DNA from 3 places in the Arthrobacter sp. SDR-2R genome. Region 2 is predicted to be linked to each of the others. Evidence: riboswitches for the same ligand, from Rfam matches in the RefSeq annotation. Region 2 holds a riboswitch; each other region holds the start of a gene.
The links. Region 2 has a riboswitch for cyclic di-AMP ahead of AC3ANU_RS19210 (aggregation-promoting factor C-terminal-like domain-containing protein). Riboswitches for the same ligand answer to the same signal wherever they lie in the genome.
Positions count from the first base shown of each region.

Region 1 (5,738 bases), 160 kb from region 2:
TTCGGACAAAGTCAAAATAGGCTAAGCTTTCCCCCGGACTACTTTGCGCGAAGAGGCGATACGGTGGGACAACGCAAGGTACTGCGCTCGAGGAGCTGAGCTGGATGACGGATCTGATCGACACTACGGAGATGTACCTCAGGACCATTCTGGAGCTTGAGGAAGAAAACATCGTTGCCCTTCGGGCCCGTATCGCCGAGCGTCTGCGCCACTCCGGTCCCACCGTTTCCCAGACCATCGGCCGCATGGAGCGGGACGGGCTGGTGGTCGTGTCCGGCGACCGGCACCTGGAACTCACGGACACGGGCCGCAAGCGCGCCACGGAGGTCATGCGGAAGCACCGGCTGGCCGAACGCCTGCTGGCAGACGTCATTGGCCTGGACTGGGCCTACGTCCACGACGAAGCCTGCCGCTGGGAACATGTCATGAGCGAGCGCGTTGAGCGCCGCATCTACGAGATGCTGGACCACCCCACCGAGTCGCCGTACGGCAACCCCATCCCTGGCCTTGCGGCGCTGGGCGGCCAGGCGGGGCCCGGCTTTGCCGACGGCGCCATCAGCCTGGTGGAAGCGATGAAGAATTACGGGCCCGCCTCCGGAGTGACCATCAGCCGCCTGGCGGAGCCGATCCAGGTGGAACCGGAGCTGCTGGCGCAGCTGGACGAGGGCGGTATCCGGCCGGGTGCCGCCGTGGCGCTGGAACGCGTGGGCGAATACATCTCCGTGCGGGTCCCCGGAATCGAAGGCGCATTGGAGCTGCCGCCCGAGGTTGCCGCCCACGTCTTCGTGGCCATCAGCCAGCCCTGATCGGGGCCCCCATACCCCACAGAGGGGCGACCACGCAAAGGTAACGGAATTGTTACCTAGGGTCTTAAGCCTCTATAGTGGAACCAAGCGTTGATACATAAGCGTTACCTGATCCGGAGCCGAGCTCTGCCAGCGGGTCAGGTGCACGAGTCGTTACTGGCAGAGGCGGGGGAACCACAAGCGGCAGCGGGGGACTGCCTTGGGGTGAAGTCCGTCAGCAGCAAGCCTCTCCAGTGAAGGATTCTTCCGGGAATACCCCCTGTGCAGAAGCTTGCCTAAGGCGGACCGGGTCTTTGATCTCTCTGACCCGAATCCGACAGCTAACTCCGCAGGCTTCTTCCAGAGAGGAACCCTTCTTGACCATGCAGACCTCCCGGGGCCGCCGCCGCGCGGCCGGCCCCCCTTCGGCACCCCGGGTTGCCGAAGTTGTCGCAGCGGAGCGCCCCCGCGACCTGCATCGTGACGCGCGCCGCCGCCGGGGTCCCTTCCGGCAGATGACGGAGTTTGCCGCGGCCAGCGGTATTGGCCAAAAAGCCGGCATTGCCCTTGCCGCCACAGGCCTGGTGCTGACGGTCACGGTGCCCGCCACGAGTCCCGTCATGGCCACGGATGCCGCCGGCAGTGCCCCCTTGGCCGCGTCCGCCGTCAGCCCCCAGCCCCAGATCTCGGCCGATGTCGGAGCACAGATCGACTTCAGCCGGTCGGCCGTGGTGACCCAGGCCGACCCGGACGGGAAGCTGAAGCAACTCCTGAGCGCCCAGTCCGCCGGCTCCGTCACGCGTGCCGCTTCGGCCGGCACCCTGGCTGCACCCCTCGCCTCCCTCACCACCGCTTCCCCCTTCGGCTACCGGGTCAGTCCCATCACCGGAGGCTCCGGAGACTTCCACCGGGGCCAGGACTTCGTGGCGCAGTGCGGGACCTCGGTCCTGGCCGCCGCGACAGGTACCGTGACCTTTGCCGGCTGGCACCAGTTCGGTGGCGGAAACCGCGTGGTCATTGACCACGGCAACGGGCTGGAGACCACCTACAACCATCTCTCGTCCTTCAACGTCAAGGTGGGCCAGACCGTCTCCCGCGGGGACGTGGTGGCACTGAGCGGTACCACGGGCGCATCCACCGGCTGCCACCTCCACTTCGAGGTGCAGGTCAATGGCGAAGTTGTCGATCCCATGGGCTGGCTGTAACCAAATGGTTGCCCGCTCTCACATGTCCGCGACGCGCCGTGACCTGAATGTGACATTGAAGCAAAACTGCTGTACCGTCTAACTCGCGTCAACTTTTCCGAAGTTGACGCTCTTGAGTGGATTGCCTAACTCTGCCACCGCTCAAGGTCCGTTCGCATTTCATCGTCTGGCAGGGGCGGGGGAACCAATTTTGGCCTTCATGTTCAGAAGGCCTTGGGGTTAAGTCACAAGCTTCCCAGGAAGCAGCGTGGCCGGGTGACTCCCATCCGAATCCGACAGCTCACCTCGCAGGCATTGGGAGAGGCTACCTTCGTGTCTTCACGCCATCATTCTGCGCGCCACCGTGCGCAAACGGTTCGCACCAACCCCCTGGACGCCATGTCCAAGGCCGTCAGCGCAAATGCCGGGACCGTAGGCCGCCAGGCTGCCGTTGTGGCAGCGGCTTCCGGCCTCATCCTGAGCATGGGCCTGCCCGCCACGGCAGCTGACACCACGGCCGGTGTCTCTGCCTCCACCGAGTCCGGCTCGTCCCAGGCAGCCCTCGCTGTCACGGCCGCACCCACGGCCACGGTGTCCTTCGAGCGTCCGGTCGTCAAGACCACCGCTGCTCCGAAGGTGGAAGCGGTGCGTACCCAGTCCACGGCCTCGGCGAACCGCGCCACCACTGCAGGCCAGGAGGCGTCTCCGGCCGCCAAGACGGCGGAGACCGTATCCGCTGCGGCAACCTCGGGCATCGCTGCCATCGCCTACACCGGCATCGGCCACTCCTACGTGTGGGGCGGCACCAGCCCGGTCACCGGCTGGGACTGCTCCGGGTTCGTGCAGTGGGTTTACGCCCAGGCCGGAATCAGCATCCCCCGCACCAATGCGTGGAGCATCATGACTCCCACCTCCACCCCGCAGCCGGGTGACCTGGTTGTCCAGAACGGTGGCGCGCACGTCGGCATCTACGTCGGCAACGGCATGATGATCAGCGCACTCAACCCCTCCCAGGGCACGCTGCTCCACTCGCCTGCAGCCACTGGCACCTCCTCGTACTACCACTACGGCAACTAGTTCTTGGGCTTAACGCTCCAAGGGCTATTTCTTTGCCCAAGGCTTTTTCGCTAGAAACCACATCCCCGTTCGGGACGCGCCGACGTACCCCCAAGATGCCGGCGCGTCCAACAACCTTCGCCTGCCTACAAGCGGTTTGAGGGAAAAACGAAAGAGAGAACTGATGACGACTCGTGCCACCGCACGGCATCGCGCCGAGGTCACCAAAACCAACTCGATCGCTGTTATTGCAAAGGCCGTCAGCGACAACGCAGGCGGCATGGGCCGCCAGGCTGCGGTTATCGCTGCCGCTTCCGGCCTGGTCCTGACCAGCGGCATCGCGGCCAACGCTGCCGACGCCAACGTCAAGCGTGATTCCGCTCCGGCGTCCGCACTGGAAGTTGAATCCGCAATCGACGCCCCGATTTCCGCGGCTTCCACCATCGCCATCAGCTACGAGAAGCCCGCTGTCACCACCACGCCGGCTCCCGTCGCCGAGCCTGAGCCCCAGGTCGAGGTGCAGGAAGCTGCTCCTGCCGCCGAGCCCGTTGCGGCTCCCAAGGTCACCGCCAAGGTTGCCACCGCTGCTGCTCCGGCCGCTCCCGCTGCCCAGGCTTCCGCCAGCGGCAAGGGCGCTGCAATCCTCTCGGCCGCCTACGCCCAGCTCGGCGTTATGCAGGACTGCACCATGCTGGTCACCAACTCGCTGGCCGCCGTCGGCATCCACTTCCATGACTGGCCCGCCGGCTACCTGTCCCTGGGCCGCACCGTGAGTGCAGCCGAAGCGCAGCCGGGCGACCTGATCTACTACGCTGACGGCGGCGCGGGCATGGCCCACATTGCTGTCTACGCCGGAAACGGCATGGCAGTCCACGGCGGCTACAACGGAAACCAGACTGTGGTCTTCAGCGCAAACGTGGGTTCCGGCCCCGTGTTCATCCGCGTCAACTAAGCATCCCAAGGCAGGCCTGAACGGCCGCAGGCCTGGCAATGCCCCCAAGGACCCCCGCCATCCCGGTGGGGGTCCTTCGCGCTTAATCGGCCCGCGCCGCCCGCGGCCGACCCTCCCGCGGTGTCCAGCCGTTGTCCTGCTCCAGAGTGGCGATTACCCGATTCTGCACTTCTTTGTTTACTCTTGTGATGTCGATCCATAGCCCGGACATGCCGAGGGCAGCCGGCCCTCGTGCCCCTGACGGGTGCGGCCGTGAAGAGGTAAGTGCATGCGCACTCTCGTTCTGAATGCTGGATATGAACCGCTGGCGGTTATTACTTTCCGCCGGGCGCTGGTGCTTGTGCTCACGGGCAAGGCAAGTGTGGTGGCCGAAGGTGACGACCCCGTGGTGGGCCCTACTGACATTCTGGGCCGCCCGTCCGTGATCCTCCTCAACCGCTACATCCGGCCCCGGTACAACCACTCCACGGCCGTCAGCCGCAGGGGCGTACTCCGGCGCGACGGGCATAAATGCGCCTACTGCGGGAAAGCGGCGCACACCATTGACCATGTTCACCCCAAGTCCCGGGGCGGGGCCGATTCGTGGGAGAACCTGGTGGCCGCCTGCCTGCGCTGCAACAACGTCAAGGGCGACCACACTCCAGCCGAGATGGGATGGACCCTGCGGTTCGTGCCCGAACCGCCGCACGGAACCATCTGGCAGATCAAGGAACTGGAGAAGCCCACGCCGGCCTGGGACCCCTTCCTGCTTCCGGAACGCGCTGCCTGACACCCCGCGCTGCCTGAGTTGCCGTGATGCTCCGGTGCGCCGGATGTTCTGACCCGCAGTGCGGCCCCTACGCTGCCGGTCGCTAGGCTGGGGGAGTGGAAGTGAACGGGCTTGCCTTTGATGCCGTGATCCTGGCCGGGGGGAGGTCATCGCGGCTGGGCGGCGTACCCAAGCAGTCGCTCGTCTTCCAAGGCCAATCCCTCCTCGAACGCGCTGTCGCTGCCGCCGCGGGGGCCCGGCATGTGGCAGTTGTGGGCGAGATGGCTTCCCTGCCAATCTGGCCTCCCAACCTGCTGAGCTGCAGGGAGCAGCCGCACTTCGCGGGCCCGGCGGCAGCCATAGCGGCCGGGCTGGATGCGCTGGCGGACATCGGCGAGGGTGCGCCCTACCTCCTGGTGCTGGCCTGCGACATGCCGCTGGCATCCCAAGCGGTGGCAGCGCTTCAGGAAGCTTTGCAGATGTCCACGGCGGCGGACCCGGCAAATGTCATGGCTGCCGAAGGCGACCGCCCACAGCCACTGGTGGGTTTTTACCGCACGCCTGAGTTAACAAAGGCGTGCAGGGACCTCGCTGCCCGCGGGGCGCTGGTCAACGGCTCTGTCAGGTCGCTCCTTGCTAATCTGGACGTGCAGCTTGTCACAGTCCCTGCCGGGTCCACCTCTGATGTGGATACCTGGGATGACGCTGCCGCGCTGGGGATTGCCGCCGGGAACCAGAGCGAACGCCAGGACCGGCAGACGGGCGGAGCAAACGTGGGAGGCAATACGTGAAGAGCCAGGACGAAACACTGGAAGAGTGGTGCAGGGCACTTCTCCAGGCGTACAAGCTTGAGGACGTCCAGGTGGACGTCAACGCGGTGCTGGCGCTTGCGGGCGTCGCCGCCCATGCTGTGGTCCGGCCAGCCGCTCCGCTCACCACTTTCATCGCCGGGTTCGCTGCGGGCCTGGCTGCGGCTCCCGGCAGGGAGATGGACGCTGAATCAATGGATGCGG
Region 1 is NZ_CM173231.1:4,020,188-4,025,925, reverse strand. Features, by position in the region: gene AC3ANU_RS18580 (iron-dependent transcriptional repressor DtxR) at 105-806, shown strand; cyclic di-AMP (ydaO/yuaA leader) riboswitch at 945-1,156, shown strand; gene AC3ANU_RS18575 (M23 family metallopeptidase) at 1,169-1,990, shown strand; cyclic di-AMP (ydaO/yuaA leader) riboswitch at 2,119-2,298, shown strand; gene AC3ANU_RS18570 (C40 family peptidase) at 2,369-3,046, shown strand; gene AC3ANU_RS18565 (NlpC/P60 family protein) at 3,210-3,977, shown strand; gene AC3ANU_RS18560 (HNH endonuclease) at 4,246-4,746, shown strand; gene mobA (molybdenum cofactor guanylyltransferase) at 4,842-5,516, shown strand; gene AC3ANU_RS18550 (DUF6457 domain-containing protein) at 5,513-5,738, shown strand, end outside.
Region 1: linked by a shared signal. The riboswitch ahead of AC3ANU_RS18575 (M23 family metallopeptidase) and the one ahead of AC3ANU_RS19210 (aggregation-promoting factor C-terminal-like domain-containing protein) in region 2 are both predicted to bind cyclic di-AMP.

Region 2 (5,738 bases):
GCGTCGCTGTGGATCATGGGGTTGTCCGTCCGGATCTTCGGCCTCAGTTCCTGGAGCATCCTGGTCCCCCAGGCACTGATGGGCGTCGGCACCGCCTGGCTGCTTTACCTGGCCGTACGGCGGGCCGCGTCGCCTGCCACGGCCGATCCACGCCTGGCGCACCGCGCAGGACTGATCGCCGCGGCCGTCCTGGCCCTCACCCCCGTTGCCACGCTGATGTTCCGCTTCAACAACCCGGACGCCCTGCTGGTGCTGCTCATGACGGCAGCCGCCTACGCGGTCCTCCGTGCAGTCCAGGAGGACCGGTTGCGCTGGCTCCTGCTGGCCGGAGTGTTCCTGGGCTTCGGCTTCCTGGCCAAGCAGCTGCAGGTCCTGCTGGTGGTTCCGGGATTCGCAATCGCCTACGCGCTGGCAGGCCCGCACAGTCTCCCGCGGCGCCTGCTCCGGCTGGCCGCGGCGGGAGCGGCCATGGTGGCCTCCGCCGGGTGGTGGCTCCTGGCGGTGGAGCTGACGCCGGCCGGCCTGCGTCCCTACATCGGCGGATCGCAAACCAACTCCATCCTGGAGCTCACGCTGGGTTACAACGGGCTGGGCCGGCTGACGGGCGACGAGACCGGCAGTGTGGGCGGCGGCAACGGCTGGGGAGATCCCGGGCTGCTCCGGATGTTCAACAGCGAGTTCGGCGGCCAGATCGCGTGGCTGCTGCCGTCCGCCCTGATCCTTGCGGCGGGCCTGCTGTGGTTGGGCCGGCGGGCCCCGCGGACCGATGCGGTGCGCGCCGCCGTCATCATCTGGGGCTCGTGGGTGCTGGTGACGGGCCTGGTCTTCAGCTTCATGGCCGGCATCATCCACCCTTACTACGCCGTGGCGCTGGCGCCGGGGATCGCCGGGCTTGCGGGGCTGGGCACGGTCCTCCTGTGGCAGCACCGGCAGCAGCCACCCGCCGCACTCCTGCTGGCCGCAGCGGTGGCCGCGGCCGCCCTGATGGCCTTCCAGCTGCTGGGCACCACGTCCGCCTACGGCGCGTGGCTGCGTTGGCTGGTCCTTTCCGGAGGCTTGGCGGCCGCAGCGGGCGTGGCGTTCGGCAGGTTCCTGCGCTGGCGTGCCGTGCAGCGGACGACGGCGGCGCTCGCCATTGCGGCGTCGCTCACCGGGCCGCTGGCGTACTCCCTTTCCACGGCGTCGACAACGCACAGCGCGGCGATCGTCAGTGCCGGGCCCTCGTCGGGCTTCGCCCCTCGCGGGACGGGCCCTGGCCGGAGCGGGACAGGCAGCACCAGGCAGCCAGCAACCCAGGGAAACACGGCCCGCCAGCAGGGCGCGCCCGGGGGAACACTTCCCGGCGGAACCGCTGCTGCCGGTGGTCGCGGAGGCGGGGCCGTGGGAGGCCTCTTGGGCGCCCCCACGCCGTCCGCGGAACTCGTGGCAGCACTCAGGAATGGCGCCTCGGGCTACACCTGGGCAGCGGCAGTGGTGGGGTCGAACAACGCTGCCGGTTACCAGTTGGCAACGGAACTGCCGGTCATGGCGGTGGGTGGGTTCAACGGCACAGATCCCGCCCCTACCTTGGCGGAGTTCCAGGATCTGGTGTCCCAGGGAAAGATCCACTACTTCATCACAGGCGGAACCATCCGGGCCAGTACCGGTTCGGACGCTGCCGCCCAGATCGCCCAGTGGGTGGCGAACAACTTCACGGCGCAGAGCATTGGCGGCACCACCGTCTACCTGTTGGCTGGGTAACGGGAACTGTAACGGTCGGCGCGCTGCGCTCATGAAATGGGGCGGCCATACCCCAATGGGACCGAGGTTACGAACGGGGAATCCGGCAAATCAACGCGCTGAGGATCGTGACTTCCGTTACCTAAATGTGACTTTCGCGTGCACTTCCTGTAGCGTCGATTGGGTGCGGCCCCCGTTCGGGCCGCATATCCCGGGTCGACGCCAAGCTCTGCCGCTTCCCCGGATTCCGATTGAGCTACGGCAGAGGCGGGGGACCCACCGTCCCGGGCACTGAATGCCCTTGGGGTTAAGCCAGTACGTGATCTTTCCGTATGGCCGGATGCCCTCATCCGAACCCGACAGCTAACTCCGCAGGTGTGAGAGGCGATCAATCATGTCCAAGAACACGGCAGAAGCACGCCTGCTGCAGGCCAAGGCTAAACACAGGGCCAAGCAGCAGGCCAAAAAGACCACCCTGGGCCAGCGCGCCGCCGTCCTGGCAGTATCCTGCGCGGTGCTGGTGGGGGTAGGCGCGGCAGGACAGGCCACCAGCAGCATGACTCCGGTGTCATCCACCGCATCCAACCCTCCCACGTCGGCGTCCGACGCTCAAATGAGCATCGAGAAGAGCGAGATCCGCTCCAACCCGGCAGCAAACCCCGCTCCCGCTGCCATCAGCGTGGCGCCGCAGGCAGCGGAACCGGCCCCTGCAGCGGCACCGGCAGCCCCCGCACCCGCCGCGCCAGCCCCGGCCCCGGCGCCTGCCCCCGCACCTGAGCCGGCTCCCGCCGTCGCGGTTAACGATCCCGCAGGCGCCCAGGCGTACGCCGCCAGCCAGCTGGGCGCGTTCGGCTGGGGACCGGACCAGATGCAGTGCCTGCAGACGCTGTGGACCAAGGAGTCCGACTGGACCACCACGGCCACCAATTCCAGCAGCGGGGCTTACGGCATCGTCCAGTCCCTGCCCGCTGAGAAGATGGCCAGCGCCGGTGCGGACTACCTCACCAACTACCGCACGCAGATCAACTGGGGCCTGGACTACATCAAGAAGAGCTACCAGTCGCCCTGTGGTGCCCTGAACTTCCACCTGTCCCACAACTGGTACTAGGCACTCCTCCCCCCGGCGGCAGCGATGCCGGGGAACTGCACCAAAGCGGCGGGCCGCATCATCACGATGCGGCCCGCCGCTTTGGTTAACCAGCGCTATCCGGTGCCCTCACCAGCTTCCTGTCCGTCGTTCCGCCACGGGATGTATTGGACAGCCCACTTGTTCCCGTCCGGATCGGCAAAGTAGACGAAGTGGCCCCAGTCCTGCACGTCCACGTCGCTGACATCCACGCCGTTGTTTTTCAGCTGGTCATGGGCGGCATTGATGTCGTTGACCACCAGCTGCAGGTTGGAGCCCGTGCCGGGCGGGGCGTCGACGAGTCCTTCGCCGATGCAGATGGAGCAGGCCGAGCCCGGCGGCGTCAACTGCACAAAGCGGATGGAGTCCGACGGCCGCTCGTCGTAGTCGGCGTTAAAGCCCACTTTGTTGACGTAGAAGTCCTTGGCACGGTCAACGTCGGATACGGGGACAAAGACAAGCTCGAGTTTCCAGTCCATCCGCACAGGCTAGCGGCGGGACACCCGTTGGGAAAGAGCCCGTTCAAACAGGGCAGCAGCGCTACCCGGCGATGCCGTAGAGGCGGTCGCCGGCGTCGCCCAGCCCGGGGACAATGTAGGACTTCTCGTTGAGCTTCTCGTCGATGGAGGCCAGGACGATGTGCACGTTGGCCCCTGACAGTTCCTCCTCCAGCCGCGCCAGGCCCTCGGGGGCGGCCAGCAGGCAGATGCAGGTGACGTCGGAAGCGCCGCGCTTGAACAGGAACTTGATGGCTTCGCGCAGGGTTCCGCCCGTGGCCAGCATGGGGTCCAGGACGAAAACCTGGCGGCCGGTGAGGTCCTCCGGCAGGCGCTCCGCGTAGGTGATGATGTCCAGTGTCTCCTCGTCCCGGGCCATGCCCAGGAAACCCACTTCAGCGGTGGGAACCAGCTTGGTCATGCCTTCCAGCATTCCCAGGCCGGCGCGCAGGATGGGAACCACCAGCGGGGTGGGCTTGGTGAAGGCGGTGCCGACGGTGGTGCTGACGGGCGTCTCGATGGTGACGGGCTCGGTGCGGACCTCCCGAGTGGCTTCGTAGGCCAGCAGGGTCACCAGCTCTTCCGTCAGCTGGCGGAAGACCGGCGACGGCGTGTTCTTGTCCCTCAGGACAGTGAGCTTGTGGGCGACCAGGGGGTGGTCAACAACGAGAGTGCGCATCCCCCAAAACTATCACTCGGCGCTGCCCTTCCCGCGTCCGGAGTGTTCGCCGTCGTGCAGTTCCTCGGCCACCACGTCCCGGACGATGGGACGGTCGAACGACGGCGCTGCCCCTGCGTGCTCGCGCCTTCGGACCAGGTGGAACAGCCGGTGGGCCAGGATAACGATTGCCACCCAGGCCAGGCCCAGGATCCAGCCGGCCATAACGTCCGTGAGCCAGTGGTGGCCCAGGAAGACCCGGCTCAGGCCCATGGCGATGATGAAGATCGAGCCGGCGGTGATGGCGGTAACCCGGACCCGCATGGTGTGGAACTGAAGGCAGATGAGGTAGATCACCAGACTGATCACCACGGTGGTGTTCAGGGTGTGCCCGCTGGGGAAGGATGGCGAATCCTCGTAAGGGGGGACGGCGTCCGCATGGTCGGGCCGGGTACGGCCCACCAGCTTCTTGCCGAACGTGGTGGCGGTGACGGACGCTGCCGCTGCACCGCCGATCAGGACCAGCGGACGCCAGTTCCGGCTCAGGAAGGTCAACCACGCGGTGAGGATGCTGGCCAGGATGGGCATCCCGATGCCGCCGCCGATGTTGGTGAAACCGGTGACAAAGGAGTCAAGGCCGGGGCTGCGGAGGCCTTCGGCAAAGGCAAGGGCAGGCTTGTCCAGGTTGGCCAGGCCAGCGGAGTCCACCACATCGTCGTAGACCTCTGCCCCAAGCAGCGCCAGGGACACGATGACCACACCGCCCACAAGGATGGTGAGGATCAACGCCGCATAGGGTTTGAACCAAATACCCAATCGGTCCCGAAGAGTGTCCATGGTGCCTCCCGGCATCGGCAAGTAACCTGACTAACCCCGAAACTATCATTGAGCCATGCCCTTGCCCGAAAAGAAACACGAGGCCTGGATGGGCCTTGCCCTGGCGGAGGCCCGCCGTGCGCTCGACACGGAGGACGTGCCCATCGGCGCCGTAGTGATAGGGCCCGACGGCGACGTTCTGGGTTCGGGACGCAACCAGCGGGAGGAGCTGGGCGACCCCACAGCCCACGCCGAGGTGGTGGCCATCAGGGAGGCGGCCGGACGGCTGCAGGAACGGGCACGGCTCGGCGGCGGCCAGGGCGACGGGTGGCGCTTGTCCGACTGCACGCTGGTGGTCACCCTGGAACCCTGCGCCATGTGTGCGGGCGCAATCGTCCTGGCGAGGATTCCCCGGGTTGTGTTCGGGGCCTGGGATGAGAAGGCCGGCGCTGCGGGATCGGTATTCGATATCCTCCGCGAGCGCCGGCTGAACCACTGGGTTGAGGTGTATCCCGGGGTCCGCGGGGAAGAGTGCGCTTTACTGCTGCGCGAATTTTTCGCCGCCCACCGGAGCAGCCTCTAGCCCTGCCGCTCCCCGTGTCCGCCGGGTCCCTCCAGGAGGGCCAGCACGTCCTGCGCTGGTTCGCTCCATCCCGGCAGCCTGGTCCGCGCATCGAGCGCAGCTGAACGCCATTTTTCCCGGGTCTTTCCATCCACCAGCCAACCCCGCAGTGCATTGGCCAGGCGGCCGGGACTCTCCTGTCCGCCGTCTGGAAGGGTAAGCACTGCCCCCGGAAGGCGGGGTTCGCCGTCGGCCGTTCCCAGCCCGCCCATGCCAAGCGCCTCCACCGCCCCGGTCCCGGCACGGACCAGAACAGGAATGCCGTGGGCCAGGGATTCGGTGACGGCCATGCCGAAAGCC
Region 2 is NZ_CM173231.1:4,175,205-4,180,942, forward strand. Features, by position in the region: gene AC3ANU_RS19205 (ArnT family glycosyltransferase) at 1-1,740, shown strand, start outside; cyclic di-AMP (ydaO/yuaA leader) riboswitch at 1,948-2,108, shown strand; gene AC3ANU_RS19210 (aggregation-promoting factor C-terminal-like domain-containing protein) at 2,114-2,827, shown strand; gene AC3ANU_RS19215 (glyoxalase superfamily protein) at 2,923-3,324, opposite strand; gene upp (uracil phosphoribosyltransferase) at 3,386-4,021, opposite strand; gene AC3ANU_RS19225 (phosphatase PAP2 family protein) at 4,034-4,837, opposite strand; gene tadA (tRNA adenosine(34) deaminase TadA) at 4,893-5,399, shown strand; gene AC3ANU_RS19235 (glycosyltransferase family 4 protein) at 5,396-5,738, opposite strand, start outside.

Region 3 (5,738 bases), 1.7 Mb from region 2:
AGACTGCCAGGGTCCTGGAAGGTATCGGGGATTCCGACCTGGACCGTGTGGTCGACAGGCGCTGGGATCCGCCCGTCACCCTGGGCGTGCGGCTGGTCAGCATCCTGGGGGACTGCCTTCAGCACGGCGGCCAGGCCGCCTACGCCAAAGGGTTGCTTGCAGCGTCAGATTCCAACGGTGCGTGAACTCGTAGTGCTGGGCACTGCGTCCCAGGTTCCCACGCGGACCCGCAACCACAACGGCTACTTCCTGCGCTGGGACGGCGAAGGGCTGCTTTTCGATCCCGGCGAGGGTACCCAGCGCCAGATGATCCATGCGGGAGTGGCGGCGGGCGCCATCACCAGGATCTGCCTTACGCACGTGCACGGGGACCATTGCTTCGGCCTTCCCGGGGTGCTCTCCCGGATGGTTTTGGACGGCGTGGCGCACCCGGTCCACCTGCATTATCCGGCGTCCGGTGACCAGGTGGTCAGGGCCCTGGTGGGTCTCAGCCCGCCCGGGCTTGACGTGAGGCTCCATCCACATGGCGGCGCCGGTGCCGTGGCGGACAGGCTTGAGGTCCGGCCCCTCAATCACCGCATCGAGACATACGGCTACCTGCTCACCGAGCCAGATGGCCGCACGTTCCTGCCGGAGAGGCTGCGGGCGGCGGGCATCGAAGGGCCCGACGTGGGCCTGCTGCAGCGCGAAGGGGTCCTCGGAGCGGCCAGGCTGGAAGAGGTCAGTATTCCCAGGCCGGGCCAGCGCTTCGCTTTCATCATGGATACCGCACCGTGCCACGGTGCCGAAGAACTGGCAGCAGGCACGGACCTGCTGGTGGCCGAGTCCACGTTCAGTGACGACGACGTCGGCCTGGCCCGGCAATACCTGCACCTGACCGCCGGGCAGGCAGGGGAACTTGCGGCGTCCGGGAAGTCCCGGATGCTGGTGCTCACCCACTTCTCCGCACGCTATGGCGACGGCGTCCCGCACCTCGCGGAGCAGGCACGGGCGCAGGCTCCGGGAACCACGGTCATTGCCGCTGAGGACCTGCAGCACATTGCCGTTCCCCGCCGCCGGCAACCGGCACGGGAAGCAGCGGGCGGAACTACGGCGATAGGGTTAAGCCATGACGGCAGCAGCTGAATCCACGGTCACTTTTGACGGCCGTTTCGCCCGGGAACTGTCGGAACTCGCCGTTCCCTGGCAGGCCGAGGAAGCCCCCAGCCCCGAGCTCCTGGTCCTGAACGACAGGCTCGCACGCGACCTGGGCCTGGACCCAGGGTACCTTCGCAGTCCCGAAGGGGTGCGGCTCCTGGTGGGCAACCACGTTCCGGCGGGCGCCACCCCGGTGGCGCAGGCCTACGCGGGCCACCAGTTCGGCGGCTACTCTCCGCTGCTTGGCGACGGACGCGCCCTGCTGCTTGGTGAGGTCACGGACAAAGGCGGCCGCCTCCTGGACCTCCATCTCAAAGGCTCGGGGCGCACGCCGTTTGCCCGCGCCGGGGACGGACGTGCCGTCGTCGGGCCCATGCTCCGTGAGTACGTGGTAAGTGAAGCCATGCATGCCCTGCACATTCCCACCACCCGCTCGCTCGCGGTCGTGGCAACTGGCCGGCAGGTCAGGCGTGACGGCATGCTGCCCGGTGCGGTCCTGGCGCGGGTTGCCGGCAGCCACCTGCGCGTCGGCAGCTTCCAGTACGCGCGGGCCACGGAAAACTTCGAGCTGCTGAAGCGGCTGGCGGATTTCGCCATCGGCAGGCACTACCCGCACGCTGCCGGCGCCCCAAACCCCTACCTGGAGTTGTTCGCCTCGGTGGTCTCCGCCCAGGCGGACCTGGTGGCCCGGTGGATGCTGGTGGGGTTCGTGCACGGGGTCATGAATACGGACAATATGACCATCTCAGGGGAAACCATCGACTACGGCCCGTGCGCGTTCATGGATGTGTTCAATCCCGCCGCTGTCTACAGTTCCATCGACGTCAGCGGACGCTACGCCTACGCCAGCCAGCCGGTGCTGGCCGAATGGAACCTTGCACGGCTGGCGGAGGCAATGCTGCCGCTGATCGACGGGGACCAGGAAAAGGCGGTTGCCCCCGCGGTGGAGGTACTTGGCGGATTCCGCGGACAGTACAGCCAGGCGTGGTCCGGCGGCATGAAGGCCAAGCTGGGCCTGTCGGGAGATGCGGACAGCGACGCCGCCTCCGCCCTGGTGGACGGTGCCATTGCCATCCTGAAGGACGGGCCGGTGGACTACACCTTGTTCTTCCGGAACCTGGGCAAGGCCGCGCGGGGGGACCTCCGTCCCGTGCGCGGCATGGTCCTGGACCTTGAAGCGTTCGACGCCTGGGCGGAGCGGTGGCAGGCCCTGGGGCCCGACGCGGAACTGATGGACAGCGTGAACCCTGCCTATATTCCGCGGAACCACCTCGTGGAAGAGGCGCTGTCCGCCGCCACTGACGGAAACCTGGCTCCCCTGCAGCAGTTGCTCGAGGCCGTCGGCAGCCCCTTCGCCGAGCGGCCGGGCCTGGAACGCTACGCCGAAGGTGCCCCTGAGGATTTCGGCACCTACATGACCTTCTGCGGGACGTGACTGTTCAGCGGTACGGTGCGGAAATGACAGGAGGGCGGCAGCCGGGAATACCCGGCTGCCGCCCTCCTGTCTAAGAACAGCTTTGCTGTTTAGTACCAGCCTGCTGCTGCCAAAGCGTTGCGAAGGCTAGGCTACGCGGACTGCGGAGTAGCCGCCGAGCCAGCTGATGGAGTGGACCTCGGTGCTGTAGCCGTTGACGCCGCCGCTCACAACCTGGCCGTTGCCGGCGTACACGCCCACGTGGCCGGAGGTGATGATCAGGTCGCCGGGGGCGGGAGCGCCGACAACGGTTCCGTACTGGAAGAACTGCGTGGGGGCCAGGTCGCCGACGGACTTGCCGACGGAGCGCAGGGCCTTCTCAACCATTGCGGTGCAGTCCTGGTTCACGCCGACCTGGCTGTAAGCGGATGCCAGGATGGCAGCGCCGGTCCCGGTGCCGGTGGACGCCGCCGGGGCGGCTGAGGCGTAGGACATGTTCATGCCGGTGTTTGCCGGTGCGGTTGCGGCTGCCGTCTGGACGGGAGCTGCTGCCGGCGCCGGGGCTGCGGTGTGGCCAGCGCCGGGGATCTGGATCTGGTCACCGGGGTAGATGATGGAGGACAGTCCCAGTCCGTTGGCGGCCAGGACGTCGTTGAGGCTGACGCCATGGGCGGCCGCGATGGCCCCGATGGTGTCGCCGGACACCACCGTGTGGACGGTTCCTGCTGCTGCGGCGGGTGCTGCTGCCGGGGCAGGTGCGGAGTATGCCTGGACGCTGGTGTTCTCAGTGGTGTCCGGGCCGGTGACACCTGCATGGGCCGGGGCTCCGACGCCAAAGGCAATACCGGACGCTGCAGCAACGGCAAGCGCCGGACGGCCCAGCGAACGGGCCTGGGACTTGGCGGTTACGGCGAGGCCCTCGAGCACAATGGAGCGGGCCGGAGTCGCGCGGTGACGGGCAGTGGTGGAAATTTTTGACACAGTTGATCGCCTCTCCCATGCCTGCGGGGTGAGCTGTCGGGTTCGGGCTGGAGATACCCGGCCGGTAGCTGGCTCCGCGGGCGGAGGCGCTAACGACTTAACCCCAAGGCCACATGTGGCCGTAGAAACTTGGTTCCCCCGTCCCTGCCAAACGGAAAGCGGTTGAATCCCATGATCAGCGGCAGGGCTCGGCATGCTGACGGGAATGTCCCGTCTGAGAGGGACACCAAACGACCATAACCCGCGCTGCCCCCGATTGTCACATTTGGATAACATACGAGGCTCCCCTCTCAATTGCGCAAACGTCTTGATGTACTTCGCATTTCGGGCGGTGACCTCGACCGATGCAGGCAGGGTCTTTATCGCTGCAAACGGTAACAATGTGGCCACGGACGCGCCCTCGGGGGCCGCGCCGGACGGTAAGCTTCGGGACTATGCCCCTGTTCGTGACCAGCCGAGGGACCCGCTCCTCGGTGGCGTGCTGGCCATCGCCCTGGCCGCCGCCACCGTGCTGCCGGCCGCAGCGGAGGAGCCGCCGCCCGGCGGATATCCCTCCTGGTCGGATGTGCAGCAGGCGCAGTCGTCCGAAGCGGCAAAAGCTGCAGAAATTGCCACCATCGACGGGCTCTTGACCGGCCTGCAGGCGCAGTCGGAGGCAGCCGGGGACGCAGCCGTACGGTCGGCCGCCGAATACGCTGCCGCGGATGCAGAGCTCCAGTCCGCCACATCACGCCTGGAAACCCTGTCCGCACGGGCCGCCCGCGCAAACGACGAAGTGGCCCGGTACCGGAAGGACCTCGGCGCCCTGGCCGTGCAGTCGTACAAGACAGGCGGGACCAACGCCGGGTTCTTCGTGGCGCTGGACGCCCTGGGGACCAACAGCGTCCAGGGCCTCAACCTCGTCAAGCTCGTGGGGGACAAGACGGCCGCGTTGGTGGTCAAGGCGGCGGCGGCCGGAAAGGTATCCGCTGCCCTGGTGGAACAGGAAAAGGTTGCCAGGAGCGAACGGGAGCGCCTGTCCGGGGAGGCAAGGGCAAAAGCCGGGGCAGCCAGTTCCGCCAGGGACGCACTGGCACGGCAGGTGGCCGAGGAGCAGCGGCACGGCGGCGAGCTAACGGCCCAGCTTGCCGCCCTGAAAGGGACGACGGCGGCGCTTGAGGGGGAGTACCGCCAAGGCCAGGCTGCGCTGGCTGCCTACGAGGCGGCCCAGGCGGCCAAGCGCGCCGCAGCGGAGGAGCAGGCCCGCCGCCAGGCCGAAGCGGCCGCCAAGGCTGCCGCGGCGGCCGCCCAGCAGCCCAGGCCGCCCGCACCAGCCGCCCCAGCCGCCGTGGGCGGCAATCCTGTCCCGGTGAATCCAGCCCCTGCCAATCCTGTCCCGGCCAACCCTCCGCCGGCCAACCCTCCGCCGGCCAACCCTGTCCCTTCCGTTCCGGAGGCGCCGCCAGCCGAGCCGGCCCTGTTAAGCCCGCCCGCCGTCGTCGTGCCTTCCATTCCCGGCGGAGCGGTCAACGATCCGGCAGGGGCGAAAAGCTACGCGTCCGGACGCCTTGCCGCTTTCGGCTGGGGCCAGGACCAGTTCCTGTGCCTGGCCCAGCTGTGGACCAAGGAATCCAACTGGCTGACCACCGCCACCAACGCGTGGTCCGGGGCCTACGGAATTGCCCAGGCACTGCCGCCCGGCAAGTATGCCAGCGCCGGGAGCGACTGGCTGACCAGCTACCGGACGCAGATCGAATGGGGCCTGGGCTACATCCGTGACCGCTACGGGTCGCCCTGCGGGGCATGGAACCATTCCGTATCCCTGAACTGGTACTGACTGACGCGCTAGGCTTTCCCCATGCCAGATTTCGGACGGTTCCGTGCACTGCTCGAAGAGGAGCGGACGCGGCGGATGGCGCTGCTGCCGGCGCTGCGGGCGGACATCGACGCTGCGAATTCGGCCCGCCAGGACTCCAACGTCGACGACGAACACGATCCGGAGGGCGCCACGATCGCCTTCGAGCTGTCACAGGCATCGGCGCTGCTGAAACAAAGCTCGGCGGGGCTGGACCAGATTGAAGCTGCCCTGGCCCGGCTGGCCGCGGGGACCTATGGCATCTGTGCGGTGTGCGGGGAACCCATCGCCGAGGGCAGGCTGGAAGCCCGGCCCTGGACCCCGTTCTGCATCCACCACGCCTCCGCGGGGCGCGCGCGGTGACCGGCACGG
Region 3 is NZ_CM173231.1:2,476,464-2,482,201, forward strand. Features, by position in the region: gene AC3ANU_RS11555 (mycothiol transferase) at 1-185, shown strand, start outside; gene AC3ANU_RS11560 (ribonuclease Z) at 178-1,125, shown strand; gene AC3ANU_RS11565 (protein adenylyltransferase SelO) at 1,109-2,572, shown strand; gene AC3ANU_RS11570 (C40 family peptidase) at 2,699-3,532, opposite strand; cyclic di-AMP (ydaO/yuaA leader) riboswitch at 3,536-3,706, opposite strand; gene AC3ANU_RS11575 (aggregation-promoting factor C-terminal-like domain-containing protein) at 3,864-5,348, shown strand; gene AC3ANU_RS11580 (TraR/DksA family transcriptional regulator) at 5,370-5,729, shown strand; gene AC3ANU_RS11585 (DNA alkylation repair protein) at 5,726-5,738, shown strand, end outside.
Region 3: linked by a shared signal. The riboswitch ahead of AC3ANU_RS11570 (C40 family peptidase) and the one ahead of AC3ANU_RS19210 (aggregation-promoting factor C-terminal-like domain-containing protein) in region 2 are both predicted to bind cyclic di-AMP.